Regions from separate parts of the Saccharococcus sp. Marseille-Q5394 genome, predicted to be linked through region 2. Evidence: riboswitches for the same ligand, from Rfam matches in the RefSeq annotation. Region 2 holds a riboswitch; the other holds the start of a gene.

Region 1 (7,118 bases), on a different contig from region 2:
AATGCAGTTGCTACCATAATCGATTCTGCTAGTTCTTCCTTTGTTGCGCCTGCACCTTTTGCACCCTTCGTATGGATGTCAATACAGTACGGGCAGCCCGTAGTATGTGCAACAGCTACAGCAATCAATTCTTTCTCTTTTACACTTAAGATGCTATCTTTCATTGATTTTGTATCAAAATCAACAAACGACTTAAAGACATCTCCATTTAGGGTTGAGAACTCCTTCAATCTAGTAAAATAGGACGCTTTGTATAATTCATCATCGACCGTTTGATCGTATGCATTTAATGCATTCACTCCATGAGCAAGCGCTGATCCTGCTTTTAAAGCCGTTGCAACCAAGGTGGATTCCGCCATTTCTTCCTTCGTAACATCCTCTGACTTCGCTGCTTTCACGTGAACTTCAATACAATATGGACATCCTGTCGTATGGGCTACAGCAATGGCTATTAGTTCTTTTAGCTTCTTGGATAGTTTCCCCTCAGACAGGGCCAGTTTGTCAAATTGTGCATAAGCCTTGAACGCTTCTGGTACAAGATCACTTAATTCCCCAAGACGGTTAAAATATGATTTTCTGTACAATTCTTCTTTACTCATTATTTCATTTCCTCCTCAATATATCTTTTCTAGTGTTTAAATTCTAGAACTCTACAATTGTTACGCGTTTACTTTTTGAAGCTCCCTTGCTTTCAATTCACGTCGAAGGATTTTTCCGCTTATTGGTGTCTTCGGCAGTTCCTCAAGAAATTCAATTTCTCTAGGTGCAGCATGAGCAGCAAGCCCACTTCGGACAAAAAGACGTAGTTCCTGCAATAACGCATCACTTGCTTCAAATCCATCCCGTAAAACGATAAACGCCTTCACGATTTCTCCTCTCACAGCATCCGGCTTCCCAATCACACCGACCTCTGCAACAGACGGATGTTCAATCAATTTACTCTCCACTTCGAACGGACCGATGCGCTCACCAGAAGAATTGATCATATCGTCGCTCCTGCCTTGGAAGAATATATAACCGTTGTCATCGATTGTCGCCAAATCACCGGACACATACCATCCCTCGAACGGGAAGTACGTCGAATACTTTGCAGGATCTTTCCACACTTCCCGCAACAAGGCAGGCCAATTTGCTTTCAAAGCTAAGTGTCCTACTTCGCCAGACGCAAGCTTTTCTCCATCATCTCCTAGAATTGCCGCTTCAATTCCTGGAAACGGTCTTCCCATAGATCCTGGAATGATGTTATCGGAGGGCAGATTTACAATGAGTTGAGCCCCTGTTTCTGTCATCCACCATGTATCATGGATTCTGTTTGACAACGTCTTAATCCCCCAACGAATCACTTCGGGATTTAACGGCTCGCCCACGCTTAAGATATGCCGGATTTTCGATAAATCATAAGTAGCTGTCTTATAATCCCCTTCCGCCATTAACATTCTGAAAGCTGTCGGCGCACTATACCAAACAGTGACACCGGATTTCTCCAAGACGGAATACCATTCATCGGCATTGAATCTGCCACCGTGAATGACAATGGTCGCCCGGTTTAGCAATGGAGCGAATACTCCATATACCGTCCCTGTAACCCAACCTGGGTGTGCTGTGCACCAATAAACATCCTCCTCTTTCAAATCCAACACCCATCTGCCTGTGATATATTGTTGGATCATAGCTCGATGAGAATGGATAATTCCTTTTGGCCGACCTGTCGAACCACTCGTATAATGAATATTAAGCGCATGATCCAACCCTACCCACTCGATGAGATCGTCTTCAACCTCAACAGCTCTCGCTTCCTCAAACAACGAGATTTCATCATCCTTACATTGTTCCGGCTCTGCCGTAATGAACACTGTTTTCAATGACGGCAACTCGGCACGCGGAACCCGTTTTATGAACTCAGGTGAAGCAATTAAATACGTTCCCTCACAATCTGCAATCCGCTCCTTCACTGCATCTTCCATGAATGCTTCAAAAAGTGGTCCGACAACAGCCCCCAGTTTAATGGCAGCAAGCATCGCGATATGGCAATCAGGATGCTTCGGTAAAAAGATAAAGACGAAGTCCCCTTTTTTCACCCCTCTCTTTTTCAAAACAGTAGCCCACAGATCTGATTTCGCCTTCAATTCACGATATGTTACTGTATACTCTTCGTTTTCTGCAAAATAATGCAGAGCGACTTTCTCTCCGTATCCTTCCACTACATGGCGATCCACACATTCATAAGCCATATTCACTTTTCCGGAATCATACCAACTAAAATTTGATTCGATACTTTCCCATGTGAAATCTTTTCTTGAAGGAAGTTCAGCTGAAATATTGTAATTTCCTTCTAATGGACGAATTACTTCCTCATTTGCCATGTTAGATAACCTCCTTCTCGATATGTAAAAGCTCAAGGATTTCTGCTTTTTTCCCCGCTAAAAACGAATCTCCTCGATTCCTCGGTTTCGGTACATCAATCGATAATTCCGCTTGCAATGTCCCGGGCTGACCACCGAGGATAAAAATCCGGTCGCATAAGTATAGAGCTTCGTCTATGTCGTGTGTAACGACTACCATCGTTGTTAAACGGTTCTGTTGGATTTTCAATAATAAATCTTGCAATTGCATTTTAGTGAAGGCATCCAATGCACTAAAAGGTTCATCAAGAAGCAAGACATCGGGCTCTCCAATAAGTGCACGGGCAATTGCGGTTCGCTGTGCCATACCTCCGGACAAGTCTTTCGGATAATGAGCGTCGAAGTCAGACAAACCGACAAGATTCAAATACTCATGGACGGTTTCTTGTTTCTCCTTCTCATCTTTCGCCCCGAATAAAATATTCTCTTTTACTGTAAGCCAAGGCATCAATCTTGGCTCTTGAAAGATCATCCCGATTGGCTGATCCCCTACACCCCCAATTTCAATTGCCCCTTCATAATTCTGATCAAGTCCCGATAAAACGCGCAGCAATGTACTTTTCCCACAACCACTCGTTCCCAGAATTCCAACAGTTTCCCCTTCCTTTATTGAAAATGAGATGTTGTTGAATCCTGCAAGCCCGTTATTGAATGTCCTCGTTGCCTCTTTCACTTTCAACATTGAAACCCCTCCGTCATAGTTGGTTTTGTAGATTGTCTTGCCACTTCAATGCACGTGATTCCAATGCTTTCAACAGGGAATCAGTCGCTTTCCCTAACAATGCAAACAAAATAATACTGGCAATAATGAGCTCCGGTGAGTACGTGTTCTGACCAACGACAAGTAAATAGCCAAGGCCTTGACTGGCACCCATCAGCTCGGCAGCAACGACGAACATCCAGCCCAATCCGACACCGCTGCGTAATCCTACAAGAAATGATGGAAGTGAAGCGGGCAGGATGATACGACGAATAATTTGCAACGGTGTGAAATGATAGATCTTACCGACTTCAATCAACTTCCGATCGACCCCTTGAATACCCGAGACGATATTCAAATAGATCGGAAAGAACACACCGACAGCGATTAACATCACTTTGGATGACTCTCCAATACCCATCCACAGGATGAACAACGGAACCCACGCTAGTGAGGGAATCGAGCGAAAGGCTTGAATTAATGGATCCATCAACTGTTCAAACCATTTAAAATAACCAACGATGGATCCAAGTACAACCGCGGCAATTGTTCCTGCCAGAAACCCGATCAGGACACGAAAGAACGTAATTCCTACATGTCCCCAGAGTGTGCCTTCTTGGGCTAATTCGATATTTTTTTGCAAAATGGTTGTCGGAGCGGGAAAGACATAGGCATCGAGCCAATTGAAACGGACAGCCGCTTCCCAAACGACTAAAAGAATGAACGGAATGATCAAGCCAAGCGCTAAACCCCTCACCTTATTTTCAAAGTTTACTTTGACCAACTTTTTTCCTTTCACTTTAAACAATTCTTTTTCGTCAATATTGACCGTCATGTCTATTCCCCCTAATTCATTCGATTACTTTTTTTGCAAACTGATCATTAATCAATTCTTCGACAATCTTTGTGACATCCACATTGCCTTTAATTACGTTCTCTGATTGCAACACTTCACCCGCTGCAGTTAACGCTTCGATTTGCTTTGAGCCAGGGATTGAATCCGAAAAGTCGTTACGTTCTAAACTCTTTTGGGCCACTTCTAATGGCATCTCTGCTTCTTGTGCAAGTATATCGGCTGCCTCTTCCGGATTTTTCATAACCCACTTCCGCGCTTTTTCGTACACCTCAATCACTGTTTCTACGACTTCAGGATGTTGTTCAGCAAAGTCTGATCGGACATTCAGTGTTCCGTACGTATTTTTTTCATGGTCTCGTAAAAATAATTTGGCACCAGAATCGACTTCAACTTTTGCCATATGTGGATCGAGCCCTGCCCATGCTTCTACTTGACCCGTTAGAAGGGCGTTAGCTCCATCAGAGTGCTGCAAATTCACAATTTCCAAGTCCTTTGATGACAAGCCAACTTCCTGTAACGAACGGAGAAGGAAAATATATGGATCCGTTCCTAGCGTCGCAGCTACTTTCTTTCCCTTCAATTGTTCAATTGACGTGATGTCTGAATCCCCTGTTGCCACAAGTGCAGTCCATTCAGGCTTTGAATAGATATAGACTGATTCAATCGGAGAACCGTTTGACTTGGCAATTAACGCAGCAGCTCCAGCTGTCGAACCGAAGTCGACACTTTTTGAATTTAGGAATTCAAGTGCTTTATTACTTCCGTGGCTGAGTACCCATTCCACCTTAATCCCTTGTTCTTCAAACGCCTCTTCTGCCCAACCAAATTCTTTTAACGCTAGGCTAGTTGGTGAGTAATAGGCATAATCCAATACAACTTTATTTAATTTCTTTTTTTCTATCCCTTCACCAGATGAGCAAGCTGTCATTAGGACCGTTGCACCCATCACCATTAGCAGTAAGACAATCAATCTTCTCATGTTCATTTCCTCCTAAATTCATTTTTATATTGAAATTCAATTCAATCCAATTTGTAATTGCACCGATTGGTATAGTCGGATTTGAGCTTATGAATAACTAGATTTTTATTTATCCATATGAAAAACCCTCTTCATAAGAAGAGGGCTGCAGAATTCCTCCTCTTATCTTCCAGGCTCAAACACCTGTAGGATGTAGCACCTTTACAGAAATACATCTGTTGGTTGCCGGGCTTCTTCGGGCCTATTCCCTCCGCCACTCGTAATAAGAGTTGTATGTAGTTGTTAAAATCATTTTTATTGCTTCAACTGATTGAAAATTAGTATAAACATATATAAATAAATTGTCAACCTTATAATTCATATTATATTAATAATTCAAATTGATATTCCGTATCGAATTGTTACTCCCCGCCCCTTTAAAGTGCCTCCTTTAAATTTCAAATGCAGCATGACTTCCCTCGTCTTCAAAGTCTTTCACCATGACAACTTTATCGGAAAACTGTTCCGCAGTGTTTGTGCTGTTACCTATAATAAAGGATAGGACATTAAAGACTTTCTCTTTTTTCTTCTTACTGAACTCTTCAAGGAATGAATCTTTTATGCTGTCTTCACCGTCCGTAACAAACACTACATCAGCTTTTTTAAAACGGCTTTCACTAATAACATTTAGCGATTTACAAAGGGGTAAGGAAAAATCCGTCCCACCGCTCAAGAAGGTTTGTGCCAGCTTCACCATATCTGAAATCTTTATTTTTCCCTTTTCATATGTAAACACTTGTAAGCGCGTGGAAAATAAAATCAAACAAAAATCCCTTCTCTGCTTTCTGGCAATCGACATGAGGGCTAACGTGAACCCTTTGGATTGAGTATCAAGGTGTTGCATACTACCTGACTGATCCAAGCAAAGTATGATTGGACCTTTCCCAAGTACCTCTTTTCCTTCCTGTTCATATATCATCGTCTGACCTTCTACAAACCGACGAAGAAAGTCGTTCCTCGTTATTGGATGCATGTACAATCCCAGCTCCATCGGCAACAATCGTTCAATATTGGAGCCTATTGTTACTCCGCTTCTCCCCATTGCCTCGCTATATTTGACCTTTTGTTTTTTTCGGGCTGCCTGTTTGAATCGACCAGCCCAGTCTGCAATTTCTTTCATTTTTTTATCGGAAGCTATCTTCTCTGCTAGCAATAGTTGGTCTCGTAGAGGAACTTTTTTCAGTTCTGCATCCCCACTGCCAGCTCGGGTGCCCCCAAGTAAAGAGTTAAGAGCCTCCTTCACCTGCACTGTTTCTTGCATAGCTCGAACCAATGCTTGTGAAAAGCTATCACAGTTGCCTTGGAGCATCTGTTGCAATTTCTCATCGAATCTATCCATGGACCTTGTAATTTTCTCTTCTATTGCACGACTTCCATTTTCCGCCTCTTCTTGCCACTCCTGTCTTTGGAGTAGCCTTTGCATTGCGAGAATTTCCTGCATCTGCTCATCAAAATCTTCATCTTCCTTTTTTTGGTCAATGAGCCATTGGTTCACCATCCTCCCGATTTTGATCGTGCCGATAGCTGACGACAAATCATCCAAACGGGTGATGCCTCGATAGGTAGCAAAGTTTTCATCCTCCATGATTCTTTCCATGAGTGATTTATTAATCTTTAGGACACCGTTAATGTCACCTTCAATAATGTCAGGTTTCATTTTGTATAAGGAAGCCCAAATATCTGCTAGTAATGAATCGAACATCGGTAGTATACCTTCAGCTCTTACCTGTTGAAGTCCCGATGACATATCGAAAATCTCTCTGAAACGTCTTTTATCGAACGCGTCCGTATTCAAAACCGATTGATTGCCATTGTAATTTTTATGACTCTTCACAAAGATTATCCCCTTTCACATTTTAAAAAAGGTGCTGGCAGATTCCTTCTGTTCATTTCGAGCATCAAAATACCAAGGCTCTAAAATCTTATTCAAGATTTCATGTTCCATCGAAGTCAATTTATCAAGTAATGCGTCGATATCAGCCTTCCGACTATGATAATCACTTTTGAGTTTTTTTAAATCTGCCACTAAGGTTTTCATTTTATGAGTCGCCTCCATTCCATACTCGGTCGTAGGATCCTGAAGTACAGTGTAGAACACTTCATTTGCCTCGTTTTGTATGGAATGAAGGATCTGAGTAACGA
Region 2 (7,118 bases):
TGGTTAGATGATAACGGCGGCACGATAGGTGAACGTCGACTGTAATCTCGTTTAAGGTCCCTCTCCAAGAGGAGAATATATATGTATACAATTGATAGAGAAGTAGTTCAACGACATATGGAAGATATGCGGCAGGAAGTCGAACAGTTCCGCATGGAGCAAAAAGCGCTCAAACGCAAAAAGAAAGAGCGGAAAAACGTTCCATTCTGGACGATTTTCTTCTGCTTCTTCAATTAAAAGATGGAGCGTTCCCTAAGCAAATAGGGGAACGTTCTTTTCTTATGAGCAGATTTATACGAAAAGTATCTTGAATGTGAGATAATTACCAGGTCAATAAATGATGCCCCAGTTTTATAGGGGAACGCATACCTTCCTATAGAGAGGCAATGCTAAGATAAAAAGAGAAGGAGTCCAACAACATGACTATATCAGTAAAAGCGATTATCGGCAGCACAAGCTCGTCTTCATACAACTTGAAAGTGGTTGAATATTTGAGGAAGAAATATGCAGATAAACTTACTATTACACCTGTATTCATTAATGATGTCGAAATGTTTTCTGTTGATATAGAAGGCAATCCGTCAGAAAACGTTACAGATTTCCTGGATAACGTTCGGGATTCCGATGCGGTCCTATTTGCAGTGCCTGAATACAACTTCTCCATTCCAGGAGTAATGAAAAACGCTGTCGACTGGCTGTCGAGAAGCAATTTCGCAATTAAAGACAAGCCTGCTTTCATGATCGGTGCTTCAATGGGTGTGATGGGAAGTGTCCGTGCTCAACTGCATTTACGTGAGATTTTGACGAACCCGATGCTTTCTCCTGCGCTCTTGCCAAACAATGAAGTATATATCGGTTCCGTCCATGAGAAAATGGACGAAACGGGTCAATTGACAGACCAAGCGACGATTGATTTCTTGGATAAAGTCGTTAACAACTTCATCGATTTTTATTCGCAAAGAAAAGAGTTAGCTGAAATCTCTAAATAATAAAAGGACCGTCTCGTTCACCGAGACGGCCTTTTTTATTATTGACTGACAGCCGTCGTTTCTGCCGCTGCATTGATGGCTTGCTTAAGATCGGCGATCAAGTCTTCGGCTTCCTCGAGTCCGACCGAGAAACGCAATAACCGTTTATCGACACCGCGCCTTTCCCGTTCTTCCTCAGGGATTTCTGCATGGGTCTGCGTCGTCGGATACGTGATCAAACTTTCCACTCCTCCGAGACTTTCGGCAAATGTGATGAGCTTCAAGTTTTGCAATAGCGGATCGACCCATTCGCTTTCCCGTACCCTGAATGAAATCATGCCGCCTTTTCCTGCATAGAGGACGTCATCGACAAGCGGTTCGTTTTTTAAATAAGAGACGAGTTCCTTCGCATTGGCATCATGCTGTTTCATGCGCACATGCAACGTCTTCAATCCGCGGATGACGAGCCAGGAGTCGAACGGGGAAAGCGTCGCGCCGATCGCATTATGATTTTCGCCTAGACGGTTGCACAGCTCTTCTCCCTTGGCGACGACTAGCCCGGCAAGCACATCATTATGACCGCCGATATATTTCGTCGCGCTATGGATGACGATATCTGCCCCGAGCTCAATCGGGCGTTGGTAGTACGGAGTCAAAAATGTATTATCGACGATGACAAGCAAGTTGTGCTTTCTCGCAATCTCTACATACTGTTCGATATTGATTTCCAGCATCAGCGGGTTCGTCGGTGTTTCGATGAAGATCGCCTTCGTGTTTTCGGTGATCAGCTTTTCCGTTTCCTCGACGTTATCAAAAGAAGAATACGACGTCCGGACGTTATACAGATCTGCGTAATGGTCAAACAATCGGAATGTGCCACCGTATAGGTCGTCAGGAGCAATCAATTCATCTCCCGATTTGAACAGCGAAAGGAAGAGCTGAATCGCTGCCATGCCCGAGCTGCACGCGTAGCCGCGGTCGCCGTTTTCCAAATTGGCGATGCCTTCCTCGAGGATCGTCCGTGTCGGATTTTTTGTCCGTGTATAATCGTAACCGGTTGATAGACCCAATCCATCATGCTTGTACGCTGTTGAAAAATGTAGGGGAGGATTGACCGCCCCGGTTCTCGGATCGCTCTGGTTTCCTATTTGCACCAATTTTGTGTTAATGCTCTGCTTTGTCAAGTTGCCCATCTCCTTTGCCTAGTAAAAAAGAGGCCTCTCCAATTAAGAAGAGGGCCTCCAACATCGTTGAAATCAATCTTCTTATCTTCAAGGCGCAGTTCGCCTTTTGGAATTAGCACCATACCAAAATCGGGCTGGTTGCTGAGACTTCATCGGGCCAATCCCTCCGTCTCTCGTGATAAGAATCAAAATATGTAATTGTTAGAAAAAACATTTATCTAAAGTTATCATGCATCCAGACGGATTGCAAGAAGTTTCGGAAATGAATGTCCGTGACCTTTTGCTATAATGGGTGCATGTTGAATGATGAGGAGGATTTCCATTGGCTTGGCTTTATGTTTTATTGGCGGCGATCGTCGAGATCTTTTGGGTGATCGGACTTCGGTATTCCGATTCGGTACTCGAGTGGGCAGGGACTATCGTTGCAATCGTCATTAGCTTCTACGCAATTATAAAGGCATGCGAGACGTTGCCATCCGGGACGGTGTATGCAGTCTTCACCGGTTCCGGAGCGGCGGCGATCGTTCTAATCGATTTCCTGTTTTTCAATGCGGAGTTTTCCATCGCTAAAGTGATCTTCATCGCGATTATCATCGTGGGAGTTATCGGGATAAAAATGACGACGGCTGCATCCGGTGAAGCAACGGAAGGGGGCGATTGAGATATGGCGTGGATATATTTAGTCATCGCAAGTTTAGGGGAGATTTTCGGCGTCATGGCCATTAATCTTTATTTGCAGAAAAGATCATGGCCCCGCCTGCTGCTCATCGTCGGGACGTTTTCGGTCGGTTTTATATTTCTGTCCCTCGCAATGCGCGACATTCCGATGGGGACTGCGTATGCGATTTGGACGGGACTCGGTGCGGCGGGTGCCGTCCTTATGGGCATCCTGTTTTTCAAGGAAGCAGCCGGGTGGAAACGGATGCTATTCCTTTGCTTGATCATCGGAGGGGCGGTCGGACTGAAGGTATTTGGATGAAGGGGGGAGCGCCATGGCGAAACAATATGATTTTACGGAAGGCCCGCTTGCAAAGCAGCTTATTTTTTATTCAGCACCGATCATTCTCACGAACCTTTTGCAAGTGTCCTACCAATTTATCGACAGCTTATGGGTCGGAAACCTTATCGGTGCCGACGCGCTTGGCGCAGTTGCGATTTCGGGTACTGTCGTGTTTACCGTCCTCTCTTTTGTCATCGGCCTGAATAATGCGGCGCTGACAATCCTCTCCCAGCAGAAGGGGAGGGGGAGCGAGGCAGGCTTGCGTAATTATTTGAACGCATTCGTCGTTTTATTGACGATCATGTCTGTTGTGTTAAGTTTTGCGGGCTTCTTTTTAGCGAAGCCGATTTTGGCATTGCTTGGAACGCCCGACTCGATGATTGAAATGGCAACGTCCTATTTGCGTGTCAATTTTTTCGGGATTCTGTTTCTGTTCGGATATAACTTCATCAACACCGTGTTCCGGTCTGTCGGCGACTCAAAGACGCCAATCTATTTCGTTTTGACGGCCGTCCTGCTAAACACGGTACTTGATCCGATTTTCATTGCCGTCTTCGGATGGGGCGTCCAAGGAGCTGCGGTTGCGACAATCGTATCCCAAGGGGTTGCATTTGCGACTGGCGCAATTTATTCCGTTCGCAAAAAGCTCGTGCCGTTTTCAAAGCCGCATCTGCCGGCTAAGCGTGAAGTGCTTGATATACTGAAATTGGGCATTCCGGCGGGTTTGCAAATGAGCGTCATTTCGGCAGGCGTCATGGCGATCATGAGTGTCGTCGCTTCTTTCGGCCCTGCGGTAGTTGCGGGGTACGGGGCTGCGCAGCGGCTTGATAGTCTGATCATGCTGCCGGCGCAAGCGATCGGAACGGCAGTGAATAGTATGGCAGGACAAAACATCGGTGCGGGGAAGTGGAACCGTGTCCACAGGATTACGTTCATCGGCTTTCTATATAATCTTGGCATTATGTTTGCCATCGCCGGAATTGTCTACGCTTTTGCGGGGGCCGGTATCCGACTTTTCATTTCCGAAGCGGAAGCTGTCCGTTTTGGTGCGGACTATTTGAAGATGATAGCATTTTTCTATCCTTTTTTAGGCATCAATTTCGTACTCAATGGCGCTGTCCGGGCATCGGGGGCAATGTTCCAAGTGCTTGTGCTCAATATCATTTCGTTTTGGATATTACGTTACCCCGTTACGTACTTCCTGTCTGGCTTCATGGGAGATAAGGGGATTGCCCTCGGAATCGGTGTCAGTTTCGTCATTAGCAGCATCATCGCATTCCTGTATTACCGGTTCGGAAAGTGGAAACAAGCCGATATTTTTGGAGAATGAGGCAATTTAGGCGCATGTTATTTATAATGAAAACAAGGGTAAATAGTGTATACTGAAACTATCAGAAGATGCGGAAGAAGGAGATTTGACATGACTTCGAAATATGCTGACGACAGTTTGGCGCTACATACAGATCTTTATCAAATCAACATGATGGAATCGTATTGGGCGGATGGCATTCATGAACGGAAAGCGGTATTTGAGCTGTACTTCAGAAACCTTCCGTTCGGTAATGGCTATGCGATTTTTGCGGGACTTGAGCGGATCCTTGATTACTTAAAGGATTTTCAATTCAGTGAGAGCGACCTGACCTATTTACGGGAAGAGCTCGGCTATAGAGAGGATTTCCTATCTTATTTGAAAGACATCCGTTTTACGGGGGATGTTTATTCGATGAAGGAAGGGGAACTTGTATTTGCAAACGAACCGATCCTGCGAGTGGAATCGACGTTGGCGGAAGCCCAGCTCATCGAGACGGCACTGCTCAATATCGTCAACTTCCAAACGCTCATCGCAACAAAGGCGAGCCGTATTAAGCAAGTCGTCAAAGATGAAGTCGTCATGGAGTTCGGAAGCAGACGGGCTCACGAAATGGATGCTGCAATCTGGGGAGCGCGTGCCGCTGTCATCGGAGGAGTGGAAGCAACAAGCAACGTCCGTGCCGGCAAACGCTTCGGCATCCCGGTTGCGGGAACGCATGCCCATTCATTGGTCCAGGCCTATCAAAGCGAATACGAAGCGTTCCACTCGTACGCGAGACGGCATAAGGACTGTGTATTCCTCGTTGATACGTACAATACGCTGAAAATCGGCATCCCGACGGCCATTCAGGTCGCGAAGGAGCTCGGCGATAAAATCAATTTCATCGGTATCCGCCTCGACAGCGGCGATATTGCATTCCTGTCGAAGGAAGCCCGGAAAATGCTAGATGCAGCAGGATTCCACGACGCGAAAATCGTCGTCTCGAACGATTTGGACGAGTACACGATCTTGAACTTGAAAGCGCAAGGGGCGAAGGTCGATGTATGGGGGATCGGCACGAAGCTGATCACCGCTTACGATCAACCGGCTCTCGGCGCGGTATATAAAATCGTTGCCATTGAGAATGAAAACGGTGAAATGGAAGATACGATTAAAATTTCGTCCAATGTCGAGAAAGTGACGACGCCTGGCCAAAAGAAGCTCTATCGGATCATCGACAGGGAAAACGGCAAGGCGGAAGGCGATTACATCACGATGTACGACGAAGACCCGACAGTGGAAAAAAGGATAAAAATGTTCCACCCGGTTCACACATTCATATCCAAATTCGTAACGAACTTCGATGCTGTGAACTTGCATACGCAAGTGATCGAAGGTGGAAATGTGATTTACAAAAATCCTACATTGAATGAAATGCGCCAGTTCGCCCACGATAATTTAGATTTATTATGGGATGAATATAAACGTTCCTTGAATCCAGAGGAGTACCCGGTCGACTTGAGCCAGAAATGTTGGGACAATAAAATGCGCAATATCCGTGAAGTGCAGGATCGAGTGGATGAGTTTTCAATGAGATGAGGAGGTGCGGAAAATGACTTTTCAAGAACAGGTCATTGCGGAGCTGAAAAGCATGCCGTCAATTGACCCGCAAGAGGAGATCCGCAAATCGATTAATTTCATGAAGGAATATGCAGTGAAAAATACATTCGTAAATGGTTTCGTCCTTGGCATATCGGGCGGGCAGGATTCATCGCTCGTCGGAAGGCTTGCACAAATGGCTGTCGATGAGCTGAACGAAGAGAACGGTACGGACCGGTATAAGTTCATTGCCGTCAGGCTTCCGTATGGGAAGCAGTTCGATGAAGACGATGCGCAGGACGCCCTTGACTTCATCAAGCCTTCCTTGCTCTATACGGTAGATATCAAAGGCGCGGTCGATGCAAGCGAGCAGGCATTGGCAAAGGCGGGCATCAATATTTCCGATTATACAAAAGGGAATGAAAAAGCCCGGGAGCGGATGAAAGTCCAATACTCCGTTGCAGCGGCGCATAGCTGTGTCGTTCTCGGGACCGACCACGCTGCAGAAGCTGTGACCGGATTCTACACGAAATTCGGTGATGGCGCAGCGGATCTTATGCCGATCTACCGGTTGAATAAAAGACAGGGCCGCCAATTGATGAAGGCGCTCGGCTCCCCTGCGCATTTATACGAAAAAGTGCCAACTGCAGATCTTGAAGATGACAAGCCGGCATTGCCTGACGAAGTTGCTCTCGGCGTCACATACGAGGAGATCGATGACTTCCTAGAAGGGAAGCAAGTTTCAGACAAAGCGCTTGAAACGATTAAAAAGCATTATACAAGATCGGCGCATAAGCGTCACATGCCGGTTACGATATTCGACGATTTTTGGAAATGAACATGAACCCGCCATCGAAGCAAATTCGATGGCGGGTTTTTTGCTGTTGAATCGGTTTGCAAATTTTGTAAGATGTTGTGAAGCGACGGGTTTTACGTTATTATGAAGTTACATTTTGTAAATTTTCGGACATGTTATTGTAAAATATTGGGCAGGTTATAGAGAGAAGTTGGAATGGGAGGAAATAGAATGACTCATGCACAAGTAATCGACAAAGTTCTCGCGAATATTGATAAGG

The links. Region 2 has a riboswitch for S-adenosylmethionine ahead of OC538_RS15020 (methionine biosynthesis PLP-dependent protein). Riboswitches for the same ligand answer to the same signal wherever they lie in the genome.
Region 1: another riboswitch for S-adenosylmethionine. It lies ahead of OC538_RS04635 (aliphatic sulfonate ABC transporter substrate-binding protein); the one in region 2 lies ahead of OC538_RS15020 (methionine biosynthesis PLP-dependent protein).

Annotation. Positions count from the first base shown of each region.
Region 1 is NZ_CAMPPQ010000001.1:917,851-924,968, forward strand. It holds gene OC538_RS04615 (carboxymuconolactone decarboxylase family protein) at 1-599, opposite strand, end outside; gene acsA (acetate--CoA ligase) at 660-2,363, opposite strand; gene OC538_RS04625 (ABC transporter ATP-binding protein) at 2,365-3,084, opposite strand; gene OC538_RS04630 (ABC transporter permease) at 3,098-3,937, opposite strand; gene OC538_RS04635 (aliphatic sulfonate ABC transporter substrate-binding protein) at 3,954-4,937, opposite strand; SAM riboswitch class I at 5,097-5,206, opposite strand; gene OC538_RS04640 (VWA domain-containing protein) at 5,368-6,810, opposite strand; gene OC538_RS04645 (AAA family ATPase) at 6,826-7,118, opposite strand, start outside.
Region 2 is NZ_CAMPPQ010000002.1:872,176-879,293, forward strand. It holds gene OC538_RS15005 (hypothetical protein) at 1-45, shown strand, start outside; gene OC538_RS15010 (hypothetical protein) at 82-237, shown strand; gene OC538_RS15015 (NADPH-dependent FMN reductase) at 420-989, shown strand; gene OC538_RS15020 (methionine biosynthesis PLP-dependent protein) at 1,028-2,152, opposite strand; SAM riboswitch class I at 2,231-2,337, opposite strand; gene OC538_RS15025 (DMT family transporter) at 2,475-2,813, shown strand; gene OC538_RS15030 (DMT family transporter) at 2,817-3,131, shown strand; gene OC538_RS15035 (MATE family efflux transporter) at 3,145-4,482, shown strand; gene OC538_RS15040 (nicotinate phosphoribosyltransferase) at 4,573-6,042, shown strand; gene nadE (ammonia-dependent NAD(+) synthetase) at 6,056-6,880, shown strand; gene OC538_RS15050 (AAA family ATPase) at 7,070-7,118, shown strand, end outside.